One region of the Pseudomonas allokribbensis genome, then DNA from elsewhere that is predicted to be linked to it. Evidence: predicted binding sites of a transcription regulator. Region 1 holds the regulator's gene; each other region holds the start of a gene.
The links. Region 1 encodes FliA, which starts transcription of late flagellar genes. Its sites were predicted from a motif close to CTAAAGTTTNNNNNNNNNNNGCCGNTAA; they were not measured.
Positions count from the first base shown of each region.

Region 1 (4,211 bases):
CTGGCAACCACCAGCCAGAAACAGGTTCTAACCGCCGCTTATCACAGTTACAAGCGTTGCGGGCTCGCCGGGTGCATCCTGACTAAACTGGATGAGACGGCCAGCCTTGGCGAAGTGCTGAGCCTGGCGATCAGTCATGAACTGCCGGTCGCCTACCTGACCGACGGCCCACGGATTCCGGATGATCTGCATCTGCCGCGCCGTCATCAATTGGTCAGCCGCGCCGTCAGTGTGCAAATGCAGGAAGAACCCAGCGAAGAAGCCATGGCTGACATGTTCGCTGATATCTACCACAGTCCCACCAAGCAGGTTGGCTGAGGTAATGAACAGTTTTTGTACCTACATCGATGGTCTGCCATGCATTGTTCCGGTTGTGAACGCGCAGCCAGTAATGTGGCCTCCGTCTATGCAAGACAAGGTAAAGAAATAACATGGGCAGCATGCATCCCGTACAGGTGATCGCGGTGACCGGCGGCAAAGGTGGCGTCGGCAAGACTAACGTGTCAGTGAACTTGTCCCTGGCGCTGGCAGAGCTTGGCCGTCGGGTCATGCTGCTGGACGCCGACCTGGGTCTGGCGAACGTCGACGTTCTGCTGGGCCTCACGCCCAAACGTACCCTGGCCGATGTGATCGAGGGCCGCTGCGAGCTGCGCGACGTGCTGTTGCAAGGCCCCGGCGGGATTCGCATCGTGCCGGCCGCTTCCGGCACCCAGAGCATGGTTCACCTGAGCCCGGCCCAGCATGCCGGTCTGATTCAGGCGTTCAGCGACATCGGCGACAATCTCGACGTACTGGTGATCGACACCGCTGCGGGTATTGGTGACTCGGTAGTCAGTTTCGTTCGCGCAGCGCAAGAAGTGTTGCTGGTGGTCTGCGACGAGCCGACCTCGATCACCGACGCCTACGCCCTGATCAAACTGCTGAACCGCGATTACGGCATGAACCGCTTCCGCGTCCTGGCCAACATGGCCCAGAGCCCGCAGGAAGGTCGCAATCTGTTCGCCAAGTTGACCAAGGTCACGGATCGCTTCCTCGACGTCGCCCTACAATACGTCGGTGCGGTGCCTTACGACGAAAGCGTGCGCAAGGCGGTGCAGAAGCAGCGTGCGGTCTATGAAGCCTTCCCGCGTTCCAAGTGCGCACTGGCGTTCAAGGCGATCGCGCAAAAGGTCGACACCTGGCCGCTGCCCGCCAATCCGCGCGGCCACCTCGAATTTTTCGTCGAGCGCCTCGTGCAGCAAACGGCAGGACCTGTGCTATGACCGCCAGCGGTATGAATTTCTACAAGAAGTCGGCACGTGACGCGCAGTACGAGCTGATCGAGCGTTACGCGCCACTGGTCAAACGCATTGCTTACCACTTGCTGGCGCGATTGCCGGCCAGTGTGCAGGTCGAAGACCTGATCCAGGCCGGAATGATCGGCCTGCTCGAAGTCTCGACCAAATACGACGCCAGCAAAGGCGCCAGTTTCGAAACGTACGCGGGCATCCGGATCCGCGGCGCCATGCTCGATGAAGTACGCAAGGGGGACTGGGCACCGCGCTCGGTTCACCGCAACACCCGTATGGTCAGCGACGCGATTCGCTCGATTGAAGCTAAAACCGGCCGTGACGCTAAAGATCACGAGGTTGCGGCCGAACTCCAATTGAGTCTCGACGATTACTACGGGATTTTGAACGACACCCTGGGCAGCCGACTGTTCAGTTTCGACGACCTGTTGCAGGACGGCGAACACGAAGGGCTGCACGAGGATGGCGCAAGTGCTCATCTTGAGCCGTCGCGCGATCTGGAAGATGAGCGCTTCCAGGCTGCGTTGGCGGACGCGATTGCCAATTTGCCGGAGCGTGAGCGACTGGTGTTGGCGCTGTACTACGACGAAGAGCTGAACCTCAAGGAAATCGGTGAAGTCCTTGGCGTCAGTGAATCGCGGGTCAGCCAGTTACACAGCCAGTGCGCGGCCCGCTTGCGGGGGCGTTTGGGGGAGTGGCGAGCGCGCTGAAGGCAGTGTGGGGACGCTGCGAACGAGGCTGGTGCGGTGGTGAACGGCACCGGTCTTGCTCTGTTGTGCTCCAGACAGTCATCGAGTGCTTTGCCGGATTGATTGAAATGGCGCGTCCAGGTGCTGGGCGCGTTTAAGACTGCTTGGAGGTCGAATTGAACAAAGACATGAAAATCCTCATCGTTGATGACTTCTCAACGATGCGGCGGATCATCAAGAACCTGTTGCGTGACCTTGGGTTCACCAACACCGTTGAAGCCGACGATGGCACCACTGCCATTCCGGTGCTCAACAGCGGCAGCATCGACTTTCTGGTGACCGACTGGAACATGCCTGGCATGACCGGTATCGACCTGCTGCGTCACGTGCGCGCCGATGAAAAACTCAAGCACCTGCCAGTGCTGATGGTGACTGCTGAAGCCAAGCGCGAGCAGATCATCGAAGCGGCCCAGGCCGGCGTTAACGGCTACGTGGTCAAACCTTTCACGGCTCAGGCGCTGAAAGAAAAAATCGAGAAGATTTTCGAACGCATCGGCTGATGACGCGCGGGGGAGCTATGGAGCATAACGAATCTTCACAGGGCGACTTCGAGTCGACTCTGAAAAAACACGCGGTCGAACTGGTCGAAAGCCTTGAAAAAGGCAGGTTCGGCGACGCTGTGCAACTGATCCATGAGCTCAATCAGACCCGTGACCGTGGCCTGTACCAGGAAGTGGGCAAGCTCACGCGCGAACTGCACAGTGCAATCGTCAACTTCCAGATCGACCCGCATATGCCGCAGGCCGAGGAAGTGTCGCAGATCACTGATGCGACCGAGCGTCTGGGCTATGTGGTCAAGCTGACCGAAGCGGCAGCCAACCGCACCATGGACCTGGTGGAAAGCGCCACGCCGGTGGTCAATGGCCTGGCTGACGAAGCCCAGGCATTGAGTGCCGACTGGGGACGTTTCATGCGCCGTGAAGTCGGGGCTGAAGAGTTCCGCGAGCTGGCGCGTCGGGTCGACGGTTTTCTGGCACGCAGCAGCGCGGACAACCGCGCGGTGTCGAGCAACCTCAACGACATTCTGCTGGCCCAGGATTACCAGGACCTCACAGGTCAGGTGATCAAGCGCGTGACCCAGTTGGTCACCGAAGTCGAAAGCAATCTGCTCAAACTCGTGCTCATGGCCAGTCAGGTGGACCGCTTTGCGGGCATCGAACATGACCGTGCGGCAATGCTCGCTGAAAAAGATCCACAAAAACATCTCTCGCAGGGTGAAGGTCCGCAGATTCATGCCGATAAACGAGAAGACGTTGTGTCCGGTCAGGACGATGTGGACGATTTGCTATCCAGCCTTGGATTTTGAGTTTTTTTGGGTTTTTAGACCTGTAGGAGCACCCCATTAATGAGCTTCGGCGCCGATGAAGAGATCCTTCAGGATTTCCTGGTTGAGGCCGGCGAGATTCTTGAGCAACTGTCCGAACAACTGGTCGAGCTGGAAAGCCGTCCGGATGACGCAGATCTGCTCAACGCAATTTTTCGCGGTTTCCACACTGTAAAAGGGGGCGCCGGCTTCCTTCAGCTCAATGAGCTGGTGGAGTGCTGTCACATCGCCGAAAACGTGTTCGACATCCTGCGCAAGGGTGAACGTCGCGTAGATGCAGAACTGATGGACGTGGTGCTCGAAGCGCTGGACGCGGTGAACAGCATGTTCAGCGAAGTCCGCGATCGCAGCCCGATTACTGCCGCAACCCCGGAACTGCTGGCCGCCCTGGCGCGTCTGGCTGAACCGCAATCGGCGGATGAAGCCCCGGCTTCGCCTGTTGCCGAGATGATCGAAGAACTGGTCGTCGAAGGCGATTCGGGCGATATCACCGATAACGAATTTGAACAGTTGCTGGACTCGCTGAACGCCGTCAAGGCCGAAGCCGAAGCCCCGGCGGCTGCCGCTGCGCCTGCTTCCGATGAAGCGGCCAGCGATGAAATCACCGACGCCGAATTCGAGTCGCTGCTCGACCAGTTGCACGGCAAGGGCCAGTTCGCGGCCGACGCCGTGGCACCGACAGCCGCTGCACCTTCTGCTCCGGCGGTGGGCGACAGCTCGGACATCACCGACGACGAATTCGAAGCCTTGCTCGATCAGTTGCACGGCAAGGGCAACTTTGCCGTCGATGCGCTGGAATCGGCGATTGCGTCGGTGCCTGCATCGGCTGCTCCGGCAGCGGCTGCGGCC
Region 1 covers NZ_CP062252.1:1,775,239-1,779,449, forward strand. Annotated here, with positions in the region: gene flhF (flagellar biosynthesis GTPase FlhF) at 1-318, shown strand, start outside; gene fleN (flagellar synthesis regulator FleN) at 432-1,262, shown strand; gene fliA (RNA polymerase sigma factor FliA) at 1,259-1,999, shown strand; gene IF199_RS08155 (chemotaxis response regulator CheY) at 2,167-2,538, shown strand; gene IF199_RS08160 (protein phosphatase CheZ) at 2,556-3,344, shown strand; gene IF199_RS08165 (chemotaxis protein CheA) at 3,384-4,211, shown strand, end outside.

Region 2 (4,211 bases), 1.4 Mb from region 1:
ACCAGCGCACGTACTCGTCTACTCGCAGGCCGCCGAACTGTTGCTGGAGCCCGGCCGCCAGCCAGCTCTTGCCGCTGGACTCCGGCCCGGTGAGGACGACGACTTTCATGTGCGCAACGCCGGATCGGCGCGCCATTCCCGCCAGCCCAGCACCGCGATCAGGGTGAACAAGGCGTACAACGCTGCGGTGAGGTAAAGCGCCTTATAAAGGAACAGGCCGACGAAGATCACATCCAGCACGAACCACAATGCCCAGCATTGCAGGCGCTTGTGGGCCATCCAGAATTGCGCGACGAGGCTGAAACCGGTCAGTGCGGCGTCGAGCCAGGGTTGCGCGGCATCGGTCCAGTGCGCCATGGCGGCGCCCAGCAGCAGACTGCCGACGCTGCCAATGGCCAGCCCTTTGAGGATTGACGGCGTGTCGAGCCGGCTGACCTGGCGGCCGTCATGCATCGTCCCGGCCCGGGTCCATTGCCACCAGCCGTAGACTTGCAGGGCGGCGTAGACCACCTGCAGCAACATGTCCGAATACAGCTTCACCTCGAAGAAGACCCAGCTGTAGAGCAACACCATGACCAGCCCGATCGGCCAACACCAGGGATTCTGTTTGACCGTCAGCCAGACGGCGATCACACCGAGGGCGGCGGCAAACAGTTCGAGCCCGGACATGCAAGATCCTTGGAGGGAGTAAAAGAGGGGGCGGATTGTACCCAAAAACCTGTGGGAGTGAGCCTCCCACAGGGTGAGAACGTCAGACGCGGAACTGGCGCAGCAATCCGTTCAACTGCTCGCTCAACTGGCCCAGCCGCACACTGGCGGCACTCGACTGCTCAGCGGCCATTGCGGTGCTGTGGGACAGGCCGGCGGCCTGGGTGACGTTCTGGTTGATGTCCTCGACCACGTGCGCCTGTTGCAGGGTCGCACTGGCGATCGACGCGTTCAGGCCGTTGAGGTTGCGCAGCGCCTGGCCGATGGCATTCAGGCTCGCACCGGCCAGTCCGGCCTGCTCGATGGTCAGTTGCGAGGCCTTGCTGCTGTCACCGATCACTTTTACGGCGGCTTCGGAATGGTTTTGCAGACGCTCGATCATCGACTGGATTTCCGCCGTGGATTTCTGCGTGCGCTGTGCCAGCAAGCGGACCTCATCGGCCACCACCGCAAAACCGCGCCCCTGTTCGCCGGCGCGGGCGGCTTCGATGGCCGCGTTGAGCGCCAGCAGATTGGTCTGTTCGGCAATCGAGCGGATTACCTCCAGAACGCTGCCGATCTGCGTGCTTTCGGTCGCCAGCGTACGAATCACCTCGACTGCCTGATCGATGGTGCCGGACAGTTTGTCGATCTGTTGCAGACTGCCGTCGATGTTGATCTGGCCCTGTTGCGCCTGAGCCTCGGCATCGCGCATTTCGTTGGCGGCATGCTCGGCGTTCTTCGCCACATCCTGCACGCCGTAAGTGACTTCGTTGATGGCGGTCGCCACCAGTTCCATCTGCTGCGACTGTTGCTGGCTGCGCTGCTGAGCCTGGCTCGCGTCATTGCCCAGTTCAGTGGAGGACTGGCCCAGCGCACTGGCCGACACCTGCAAATCGCCGATCACCCGGCGCAGCTTGGCGGTGAAGGCATTGAAGTGATGCGCCAACTGCGTGACTTCGTCCTGACCGTGGGTGTCGAGGCTGCGGGTCAGGTCGCTTTCGCCGCTGGCGATGTTGGCCATGGCGTTCACGGTTTCCTGCAACGGGCGGACGATGCTGCGGGCAATCAGGATCACCAGCACGCCCATGATCAGTGCGATCACCAGGCCGACGACGGAAGCCTTGATCACCTGGCCCTGAAACTCGGCCTGTACATCGTCGACGTACACGCCGGAACCCAGTACCCAGCCCCATGGCTCGAACAGTTTCACGTAGGAGGTCTTGGCCACCGGTTCACTGGCACCGGGTTTCGGCCAACGGTAGTCGACCATGCCGGCGCCCTTGGATTTGGCGATGGCAACCATTTCGTTGAACACCGCAAAACCGTCCGGATCGCGGATCGCCGAGAGGTTCTGGCCTTCAAGCTTGGGATTGGTCGGGTGCATGACCATCACGGGCGTGAGGTCGTTGATCCAGAAGTAATCGTTCTGGTCGTAACGCAGGCCGCGAATCGCGGTCAGCGCCTGCTTCTGGGCGGCGTCGCGGGTCAGGGTTCCGGCCGCTTCCAGGCCCTGGTAATAGGTCAGCAAACCGCTGGCGGTCTGCACCACATGCTGGGTTTTCTGGGCCTTGGCGTGATACAGGTCATCGTGGATCTGCTTGAGCATCAACAGGCCCAGGGTCAGCAGCATGACCACCGCCACAATCAAGATGAGCCACAAGCGTCGGCTGATCGACACACTGCGCAAGCTGTTCATAACGCTGTCACTCCGATTTCTTTTTCTTGTAATAAATCACCGCCAGCATCCAACCACGTTTCCATGGCCGGGCATACGCGACCCAAGTCGTAGAACGCGGCAGCGCTATTACGGCTTGTCTGATAGGATTTCGGCCCCGCGCGTGAAAACCTGAACCCAAGTTGCCATTTCACGGAATTTTGACCGTTTCGTGTGGATCCTTTGCGCGCGGAATCGGTACAGCAACAAACAGCTACGCTGAACGCAGTGAACGTAAAAAAATACTATCGGGGCATGCCGCTGAGCATCGCTCTTTGGGGGATTGATGGATCTTTGGACCGCCTTGCAGGCACTGATTCTTGGAGTTGTAGAAGGGCTGACGGAGTTTTTGCCCATTTCCAGTACCGGACACCAGATCATTGTCGCCGACCTGCTGAACTTCGGTGGCGAACGCGCCATGGCGTTCAACATCATCATCCAGCTCGGCGCGATTCTCGCGGTGGTTTGGGAGTTTCGCCGCAAGATTCTCGACGTGGTCATCGGTTTGCCGACTCAGCCGAGTGCGCGACGCTTTACCGCCAACCTGCTGATCGCCTTCCTGCCCGCCGTGGTGCTGGGCGTGATCTTTGCCGATCTGATTCACAAGTACCTGTTCAACCCGATCACCGTGGCGACGGCGCTGGTCGTGGGCGGCTTCATCATGTTGTGGGCCGAGCGCCGGCAGCACGAAGTGCACGCCGAAACCGTGGATGAAATCACCTGGAAAGATGCACTGAAGGTCGGCTTTGCCCAATGCCTGGCGATGATCCCGGGCACCTCGCGCTCCGGCTCGACCATCATTGGCGGCCTGTTGTTTGGCCTGTCACGCAAGACCGCCACCGAGTTCTCGTTTTTCCTGGCGATGCCGACCATGGTCGGTGCGGCCGTGTACTCGGGCTACAAGTACCGCCATCTTTTCGTGCCGGCGGACTTCCCGGTGTTTGCCATCGGTTTTGTCACGGCGTTCGTTTTCGCCATGATCGCTGTTCGCGGCTTGCTGAAGTTCATCGCCAGCCACAGCTACGCGGCATTCGCCTGGTACCGGATCGTTTTCGGCCTGTTGATTCTGGCGACCTGGCAGTTCGGCTGGGTGGACTGGGCGGCGGCCAAGGCATGAGTGATTCCCGCGCACGCCGTCCGGATCGCGGCCCGTCCGGCGGCAACATTCAGCATCTGAAGTTGAAGCTGGTGGTGTTGCTGATCGTCTGCGCATTGCCAATGTTCGGCTCGCTGTCGATGTGGCTGCGCGGAATTTCACTGGTACCGCTGACGGCCTATGGGCTGGCCAGCGTGCTGGCGTTTTTCCTGTACTGGGCCGACAAGCGCAAGGCCCGCGCTGAGGCCTGGCGCACCCCGGAGAACGTCCTGCACGCCGTGGAACTGGCGGGCGGCTGGCCGGGCGCACTGATCGCCCAGCAAGTATTCCGGCACAAGACGCGCAAAGTGTCGTTTCAGATCCTGTTCTGGGTGATCGTCGCGCTGCACCAGGTGTTCTGGATCGATCAGTTGTTCCTCGGCTCGAACCTGTTGGCGTTGGGTTAGGGCTACAGCAGCAAACCCACCTGGGTTTTCTTCGGCAGCTTGCTCACCACCAACTGGTGGGAACGTTGCAGCAACCCTCGCAGTTCCTCGGCGCCCAAAGGGTAGGGCGGGTGCATGATGATCCACTGCGCCCGCGCCAGATACGGCGCCGGGTGAATGCCCGGCCGGTCGCAATGACCGAGAAACAGATCCTTGTCGACCTTGAACGCCAGCGACTCGCCACGCAGCCCCTGCAGCGCGAACATCTTGTTGCCGGCAATCGAAA
Region 2 covers NZ_CP062252.1:3,142,693-3,146,903, forward strand. Annotated here, with positions in the region: gene IF199_RS14350 (AAA family ATPase) at 1-109, opposite strand, end outside; gene pnuC (nicotinamide riboside transporter PnuC) at 106-669, opposite strand; gene IF199_RS14360 (methyl-accepting chemotaxis protein) at 752-2,386, opposite strand; gene IF199_RS14365 (undecaprenyl-diphosphate phosphatase) at 2,691-3,521, shown strand; gene IF199_RS14370 (DUF1294 domain-containing protein) at 3,518-3,946, shown strand; gene IF199_RS14375 (MmcQ/YjbR family DNA-binding protein) at 3,949-4,211, opposite strand, start outside.
Region 2: IF199_RS14360 (methyl-accepting chemotaxis protein) is a predicted target of FliA. The motif match lies at 2,514-2,541, and genes of this name have one in related genera.

Region 3 (4,211 bases), 2.0 Mb from region 1:
TTGAGCAGGAAGTTGGCCACGGTGCCGGCGAGGCTGATGACCATCACCGGTGTCGCCCTACCAATGGCACTGGTGAAGCCGCGCAAGGCCATGAAGCTCAGGTAGCCGGGCAGGGCGAACGGCAGTGCGATCAGAAACTGCCCGGCGGCGTTGACGTTGGTCTCGGTCTGGCCGAACAGCAACAGCACCGGTTTGAGGTTCCACAACAGCAGCCCGGCACCCAGCGCCATCAGCCACGCCAGCCACAGTCCGGCCTGGGTCAGTTTCGCGGCACCGATAATGTCACCGGCACCCTGACGGATCGCCACCAGGGTGCCGACCGCCGCGATCACGCCGATGCAGAAAATCGACACGAACGAATAGCTCGCCGCGCCCAGACCGCCGCCCGCCAGCGCTTCGGGACTGAGGCGGGCCATCATCAAGGTGTCGGTCAGTACCATCAGCATGTGTGCCAACTGCGAGGCAATCAACGGCCCCGCCAGCCGCAGGATGGCCCAGAGTTCGGTACGCACAGGACGCTGCATGGTGTTCACATCCGTATAAAAGAGGGAGCAAGAGACCGTCGATTCTCAAGGTTTGGCGCGGCTTGCACAAAGGGATAAAAAGGATGGGTGGCATGATTAAAACTCATCCAGGAACAATTCTGCTAAGTTGGCGCAATCCCGCCATTGGAGCGCTGTACATGTCCCGTCGCCTTCCACCCTTGTATGCCCTGCGCGCATTCGAAGCGGCGGCACGCCACAGTTCGTTCACCCGGGCAGCCGAGGAGTTGTCGATCACTCAGAGTGCGGTGAGCCGGCATATCCGCACACTCGAAGAGCACTTCGCCTGCCGCCTGTTCCACCGCAGCGGGCGCAACCTGCAACTGACCGAGTCGGCGCGCCTGCTGCTGCCGGGCATCCGCGAGGGGTTCGCCGCCCTGGAGCGAGCCTGCAATACCTTGCGCGCCGAAGATGACATCCTGCGCATGAAGGCCCCGTCGACCCTGACCATGCGCTGGTTGCTGGCGCGGCTCAGTCGCTTTCGCCATTTGCAGCCGGGCAATGAAGTGCAACTGACCAGTGCCTGGATGGACGTGGATTCGGTGGACTTCAACAACGAACCTTTCGATTGCGCGGTGCTGCTGAGCGACGGGCATTTTCCGCCGGACTGGGAGGCCAGCCTGCTGTTTCCGGAAGAGCTGATTCCGGTGGGCGCCCCGAGTCTTTTGCACGACCAGCCCTGGGATGTGGCACGACTGTCCAGCGCTGAATTGCTGCACCCCACGCCGGATCGCCGCGACTGGCGCAGTTGGCTGGAGCACATGGGACTGTCGGATCAGGTATCGCTCAAGGGCGGGCAGGTGTTCGATACCCTGGAACTGGGGATGATCGCGGCGGCCCGGGGTTATGGCGTGTCGATGGGTGATTTGCTGATGGTGGCCGAAGATGTCGCGCAAGGGCGTTTGAGTCTGCCGTGGCCGACGGCAGTTGCCAGCGGGCTTAATTATTACCTGGTGTGGCCAAAGACCCGTCCGGGAGGTGAACGTTTGCGCCGGCTCAGCGACTTCCTGCAAGGCGAAGTCCACGCCATGGTGTTGCCGCCGGTCACGCGCTTGAGCTGAAACGTTCGAGCCGCCACAATGCCGGCCTTCGGCCATAACCCCGCTGTGCACTCAAGTATTCGGCTTTACCGCCGAATACGTGCAAGTGGGACCGTCGTGCCGGTTCCAGGCTTCACCCCCATTATTAGAATTTTCCGAGCCGCGATCAGGGAGGATCCGCAGACTCGGCCAGGAGCTGTCCATGTCTCAACCTCGCGCCCGGATCGCCTCGCAGCTGGGCCTCGCGCTCGCCGTGATACTGGCGGTTGTCATCAGTGGCAGTACGGTGTTCGCCCTGCGTTCGCTGGACACCGCCAACCTCGCCACACGTGAAGAACACCTGGCCAGCGAGGCACGTCTGCTCGCCGACCAGTTGAGCACCTTCCACGGCACGCTGCGTGAAAGCACCCAGCGCCTGAGCGGGTTGTTCGAGAAGCGCTTCAGCGCGGGCCTGAGCATTCACCCGAGCGAGCCGGTCAGTGTGGCGGGCACCCAGACCCCGGGCCTGCACCTGGGCAGCGAAGTGTTGAACAACAACTTCAAGGAAGTCGACGAGTTCAAGCAGATGACGGCGGGCGTTGCCACGCTGTTCGTGCGCAGCGGCGAAGACTTCGTGCGGGTCAGCACCTCGCTGACCAAACAGGATGGCACCCGCGCCATCGGCACCTTGCTCGATCACGCTCACCCGGCTTATGCGAAGTTGATGGCGGGGCAGGGCTACGTCGGCCGTGCGCTGCTGTTTGATCGCTCCTACATGACTCAGTACACCCCGGTGCGTGACAGCAGCGGCAAGGTGATCGCGGTGTTGTTCGTCGGCTTCGATTACACCGACGCGCAAAACGCCCAGTTCGATAACCTCAAGCGTTTCCGCATCGGCCAGAGTGGCTCCCTGGCGCTGCTGGACGAACAGAATAAATGGCTGGTTGCGCCAGCGGGCGTGCAGGCGCCGGATCAAGCGGTACCGGTGGTCAACGGTCTGGCGAAGACGCCGGGCAAGGGCCGGTTCTGGAGCGACAAGTCCGAAGACTTCTACAGCATCGCCGTACCGTTCGAGGGTGGACCGTGGTCGGTGGTGGCGAGCATGCCGAAATCCGAGATCCGCGAAGTGACCTGGAGCGTTGGCATCCAGTTGGCCATCGGCAGCCTGCTGGCGATGCTGATTGCGGTCGGTTCGGCGGTGTGGCTGCTGCGCAGCAAACTGCAACCACTGGGTGATCTGGTGCGTCAGGCGGAAGCCCTGGGTGCCGGCGATCTGAGCGTGCGGCTGAACGTGTCGAGCAACGATGAAATCGGTCAGTTGGCCCGTGCCTTCAACCAGATGAGCCAGGCGCTGTCGACCATGGTCGAGCACATCCGCCGCGCTTCGGAAGAGGTCAACAGCCGTGCGCAGGCGCTGTCCGGTTTGTCCGGGGGCGCGTATGAAGGCATGGAGCAGCAGTCCGGCGAGATCACCAGCATGGCGGGTGCGGTTGAAGAGTTCTCCGCCACCTCGCTGAACATTGCCGACAACATGGGCAACACTCAGCGTCTGGCCCAGGAAAATGCCCAGCAGACCCAGATCGGTCGCAGCTCGATGGAAGAAGCGTCGTCCTCGCTGGAACAGATTGCCGGCGCGCTGAACACCACCGCAACTGTAATCAACACGCTCGGTCAGCGCTCCCAGGAAATCGGCGGCATCGTCAGCGTGATCACCTCGATTGCCGAACAGACCAACCTGCTGGCACTCAACGCTGCGATTGAAGCGGCCCGTGCCGGTGAACAGGGTCGCGGCTTTGCTGTGGTGGCTGACGAAGTCCGCAATCTGGCGTCGCGCACGCGTCAGGCGACGGACGAAATCTCCGGGATGATCCACAGCATCCAGCAGGAAACCGGCAACGCCATCAGCACCATGGAGCAGGGCAACGTGCTGATGCAGGAAGGCCTGTCGCGCAATGCCAACGTCGCGTCGGCGCTGGCGCGGATCGATGAGCAGAGTCGTTCGGCGGGTCAGCAGTTCGCGGCGATCACCACCGCGACTCAGGAGCAGAGCAGCACCGCGACGTTGTTGAGCAGCAATCTGCAGAGCATCGCGATGGCCAACAGCGAGCAGCGCGAGGTGGTGTCGAACCTGGCCATTACGGCGAAGGAGCTGGAAAGCCTGGCGGCCGACCTGCGCCAAGAGGTCGACCGCTTCCGCTGAGAGGGCGTACCCGCTTACTGGTACGCGGAGAGGTCTTCGCTGGAGTCGACCTCTCCCCATTCACCCGTGTAGGCAACGGCTTCGACGGGAACCTGGCCAGCATCGATGACGCGCTGCAGCGTGTTGGTCATGTGCATCTTGTCGCGTTGTTCCGGGGGCAGTTCGGCTCGTAGCCGAACGACCTCTGCCCAGCCCTCGGGGGTGAAGCGCAGCAGTCCCATGTATTGGCCCTGAACTTCGTCCACCGATTGCGGCTTGTTGCCGATTTCCGCCAGCGTACCGGCGTCGGTCAGGCGGAACGTTTCGGCATCCAGCAACGGGTCGCCGAAACGTTGCGTCCACAGTTCCAGCCAGTTGGGGTCATAGGTCACCGCCAGTGATGCCGTGTTGGCCATCAACGACTGAACGGCCGCCGGGCTGTAGAAAATATCGGAATAACTCACGAGGCAC
Region 3 covers NZ_CP062252.1:6,324,001-6,328,211, reverse strand. Annotated here, with positions in the region: gene IF199_RS29195 (NorM family multidrug efflux MATE transporter) at 1-524, opposite strand, end outside; gene IF199_RS29190 (LysR substrate-binding domain-containing protein) at 683-1,603, shown strand; gene IF199_RS29185 (methyl-accepting chemotaxis protein) at 1,785-3,761, shown strand; gene IF199_RS29180 (phosphocholine cytidylyltransferase family protein) at 3,776-4,211, opposite strand, start outside.
Region 3: IF199_RS29185 (methyl-accepting chemotaxis protein) is a predicted target of FliA. The motif match lies at 1,654-1,681, and genes of this name have one in related genera.

Region 4 (4,211 bases), 1.2 Mb from region 1:
AGCGCAGGAACAGGTGTTCGCCTCGGAACAGCGTGCGCAGCGAGGGCGGCAGCAGGGCGGAAAACTGGGCGTTGTTGTCCGGGGTGATCCGCACTTGTGCCTGCTGCGCGAGCAAGCGTTGCAGCACGGTGCTTTGACTGACGACGAAGTTGAGCGCAGCAGCTTCCTTCGGCAGGCCGGAAATCTGATGCACGCGCAGACTGGACTGCGTGCGGTCGGCCATCAGGATCATCACCCGGCGCATGCCGCTGGCCACCAGCGCGTCGCGAGCGGCAATGGTCAAGTGCATGGCATTGGTGAAACGGCTCGGCTCGGCCAGCAGTTCGGCACATTGCCGGCGCCACTTGGCGAGGTCGTCGGCATTGGGTGCGGCGGCCGGCAGCATTCCGGCGGGCAGGCGATGGGTGCCCCACGGCCACAACAGGGAAACCGCCGGGTGCCACAGATCCGGCATCGAATGCCGGCGCGCACTGTTGGCGGCCTGTTGGTGCAACTGTTGTTGCACCTCGTCCATCGAGATTTGCAGATAGAGGCTGGTCAGGTATTGCCAGCGCTCACTGTGCGGACTGTCCCAGGCCTGTTGGGCCGAAAGCGCCAGGCCGTTGGCCAGCAGCACGGTGTTGGCCGGTTGATTGAGCCAGTGGCGCAGGGTCGGGTCGTCATCGAGGCGATTCTGCTGGCGTAGCGGGTGATCGACATCGCGGGCGATGCGCAAAACCTTGACCAGTTCGCGTTGCTCGGTGAGCAGCAATCGATAACCCTGCTGCACCCAGATCGGCAATCGCCAGACTTCGACCAGCGCCTCACCGATCTTCAGCAGACGCACACCGAACAATTGCTTTTCCACGTCGCGGGCCGATTCGCCCTTGTGGATAACCCGCACTTCCCACTCTTCGAGCAGTTGGGGAAAGGTCAGCGCCAGCGGCCACAGCGGCGACAGAAATAACAGACTGCCCCAATGAATGTCCTGCCACAGCCGCGCCAGGCGACTGGCAAAAAAGCCGTTGGCCTGTTGCGTGGCGTGCTGACTGATCATCTGTATCTGGCGCAAGGCCTGGGGAATTTGCGCCTGCGGTTCGGCGGGCAGGCGTGCCAGCAGTTCTTCGGTGCGGGCGAGGCCAAGGCGATTGATCGCGACCTCAAGGTTTTCCGCCGGCGCGGTCATGCTGCCCTGGGTGTGGCGATTGGCTTCGCGAATGATGCTCAGCGCCAGCGCCGGGCTGTCCTGCATCAGGTCGGCGATGTCGCGCAGCGAGCTGCGATTATCGCGGATGGCGCGGCAGACACGATCGTGGGCTTCTTGCGGCACCGGCAGGCGTACGCCGTCGAGCAGCTTCACCCAGCCATCGAGTGTGGTGGGTTTTACGTGTGGGACGTTCGTTTCATTAGCCATGTCTGGACGAGATCTTCACTGACTGTAGACGCGCCCGGCATGGGCTAAATTGGCTTTTCGCCTGAACTGGCTATAGTCTGGCGCAGTTTTGCCGATAAGTAGAAGAAGAGATTTTTTAACTTCCGAATATGACCTTGAACCCGACTTAAATAAGTACTTTCTACCTATGGCTAAAATTATCGGCATCATCGTCGTATTCGCGAGCGTGCTCGGCGGATACGTGCTCTCCCACGGCAAGATTGCCGCCCTGATCCAGCCTTTCGAGGTGATGATCATCGGTGGTGCGGCACTCGGAGCATTCCTCCAGGCCAACCCCGGTTACATGACGATGCACGTGCTCAAGAAATCCCTGAGCATGTTCAGTTCGCGTTTCAGCCACACGTTCTATCTGGAAGTGCTGGGCCTGATCTACGAGATCCTCAACAAGAGCCGCCGTGAAGGCATGATGGCCATCGAGGGCGACATCGAAGATGCCGCTGCGAGCCCGATCTTCGCCAAGTACCCGGCGGTATTGAAAGACGAACGCATGACCGCGTTCATCTGCGATTACCTGCGCATCATGTCGTCCGGCAACATGGCGCCGCACGAGCTGGAAGGCTTGTTCGACATGGAACTGTACAGCCTCAAGGAAGACCTCGAGCATCCGTCCCACGCGGTGAACGGCATTGCCGACGCCATGCCGGGTTTCGGTATCGTCGCGGCGGTACTGGGTATCGTGGTGACCATGGCCTCGTTGGGTGAAGGCGATCAGAAGTCCATCGGTCTGCACGTAGGTGCGGCACTCGTGGGTACCTTCTTCGGTATTCTCGCGGCATACGGTTTCTTCGGCCCGCTGGCGCACTCCCTGGCGCACGATGCCAAGGAAGAGCTGAACGTCTACGAAGCCATCAAGGCCTCGCTGGTGGCTTCGGCGTCCGGCATGCCGCCATCGCTGGCTGTCGAGTTCGGTCGCAAGGTTCTGTACCCGGCTCACCGTCCAAGCTTTGCCGAGCTGGAACAAGCCGTTCGCGGTCGTTAAGTCATGGAAAATAACCAGCCGATAATCATCAAGCGCGTCAAGCGCATCGCCGGCGGGCATCACGGCGGGGCGTGGAAGATCGCCTTCGCCGACTTCGCGACGGCGATGATGGCGTTCTTCCTGGTGTTGTGGCTGCTGTCCACCGCGACCCCGGAACAGAAGATCGCCATCGCCGGTTACTTCAAGGACCCGGTCGGTTTCTCCGAGAGCGGCACGCCGTACATCATCGACCTGGGCGGTACGCCGACCCTGGCGCCGGAAAACACCCTCAACCCTGAAGTGAAGTCGCAGCCGCAACCGGACAAGGTCACGGTCGACACCGAGCAGGTTGAAGGCATGGCCGAGCAGGTCGAGAAGGAACGTCTGGAACTGTTGCTGCAAGAACTGCAGAACAAGGTCGACGAGAATCCGCAGCTGCAGAAGTTCAAGGATCAGATCCTGTTCGAGATCACGCCGAACGGCTTGCGCATCCAGATCATGGACGCCGAGAACCGTCCGATGTTCGACTCCGGTTCTGCACGCCTGAAGCCGTACTTCGAAGACATCCTGCTGGCCATGGCCGACACCATCAAAGCGGTGCCGAACAAGATCAGCATCAGCGGCCACACCGACGCCAAGCCGTACACCGGCACCGGTGACTTCGGTAACTGGGAACTCTCGGCCAACCGTGCCAACGCCGCCCGGCGTGCGCTGGTGGCGGGTAGTTATCCGGACGGGCAAGTGGCGCGGGTCGTGGGTTACGCCTCGTCGGCGCTGTTCGACAAGGAGAACCCGTTCAACCCGGTCAACCGTCGCATCGACATCGTGGTGCTGACCAAGAAGGCCCAGGCGGCCATCGAAGGTTCGCAAGGTACCGAACCGTCGAAACCGGCAGATCAAGGTCAGAACGGTGCGGCCCCGGCCACACCGGTCGACCCGAACGCCTTGCCGGCGGATCAGCAGCCAGTGCCGGCGCACGAGCTGCGCGAACGGTTGAACCTGTTTGACGACGCGGCGCCGAAGCCAACCGCGCCGGGCAGCGCGGCGCCAGCCCCGGCGCCCGCTGCACCCGCCACTGCACCGGCCACTGCCCCGGCGCCCGCGCCCAAGCAGTGACCCACAAAAAAGCCGACAGTGATGTCGGCTTTTTTGTATCCGGCGACGACTGGGCGCTTTTTTGATCAGCCTCTCACGGATAATCCCCGATCAGCGCACACGGGTGTTTTGCTTTAAATGGCCAGCAATGAATTCAAATCCTTCTGAACCACAGGGAGTCGTGACGATGGAAAATCAGACAATCTTTTTGCTGCAACAGCAATTTGACGAATTAGCGCAACGGGTGCCTGGCGAGGGTATCGAGTTCTGGTTCGCTCGCGAACTGCAGGAGCCTTTGGGTTATGCACGTTGGGAAAACTTTCTCACCGTTGTCCAGCGTGCAATAGCCTCGTGTGAAGCCACCGGTGTGGATGCTCTCGATCATTTTCGTGGCGTTACGAAAATGATCGAGATTGGCAAAGGTGGGCAACGAGCTACCGACGATTTCATGCTTACGCGCTATGCCTGTTACTTGATTGCGCAGAATGGCGATCCGCGTAAACGGCCCATTGCCTTTGCTCAGAGCTATTTCGCGCTACAAGCGCGCAAGCAAGAGTTGATTGAAGACCGGATGCGCCTGCAGGCCCGCTTTGATGCTCGTGATCGCTTGCGCGAGTCGGAAAAAGAACTGTCGCAGAATATTTACGAACGTGGCGTGGATGATGAGGGGTTTGCTCGTATCCGCTCCCGGGGAGATGCAGCGCTTTCCGGTGGGAAAACGACTCA
Region 4 covers NZ_CP062252.1:607,033-611,243, forward strand. Annotated here, with positions in the region: gene IF199_RS02690 (HDOD domain-containing protein) at 1-1,393, opposite strand, end outside; gene motA (flagellar motor stator protein MotA) at 1,560-2,411, shown strand; gene motB (flagellar motor protein MotB) at 2,415-3,506, shown strand; gene dinD (DNA damage-inducible protein D) at 3,673-4,211, shown strand, end outside.
Region 4: motA (flagellar motor stator protein MotA) is a predicted target of FliA. The motif match lies at 1,464-1,491, and genes of this name have one in related genera.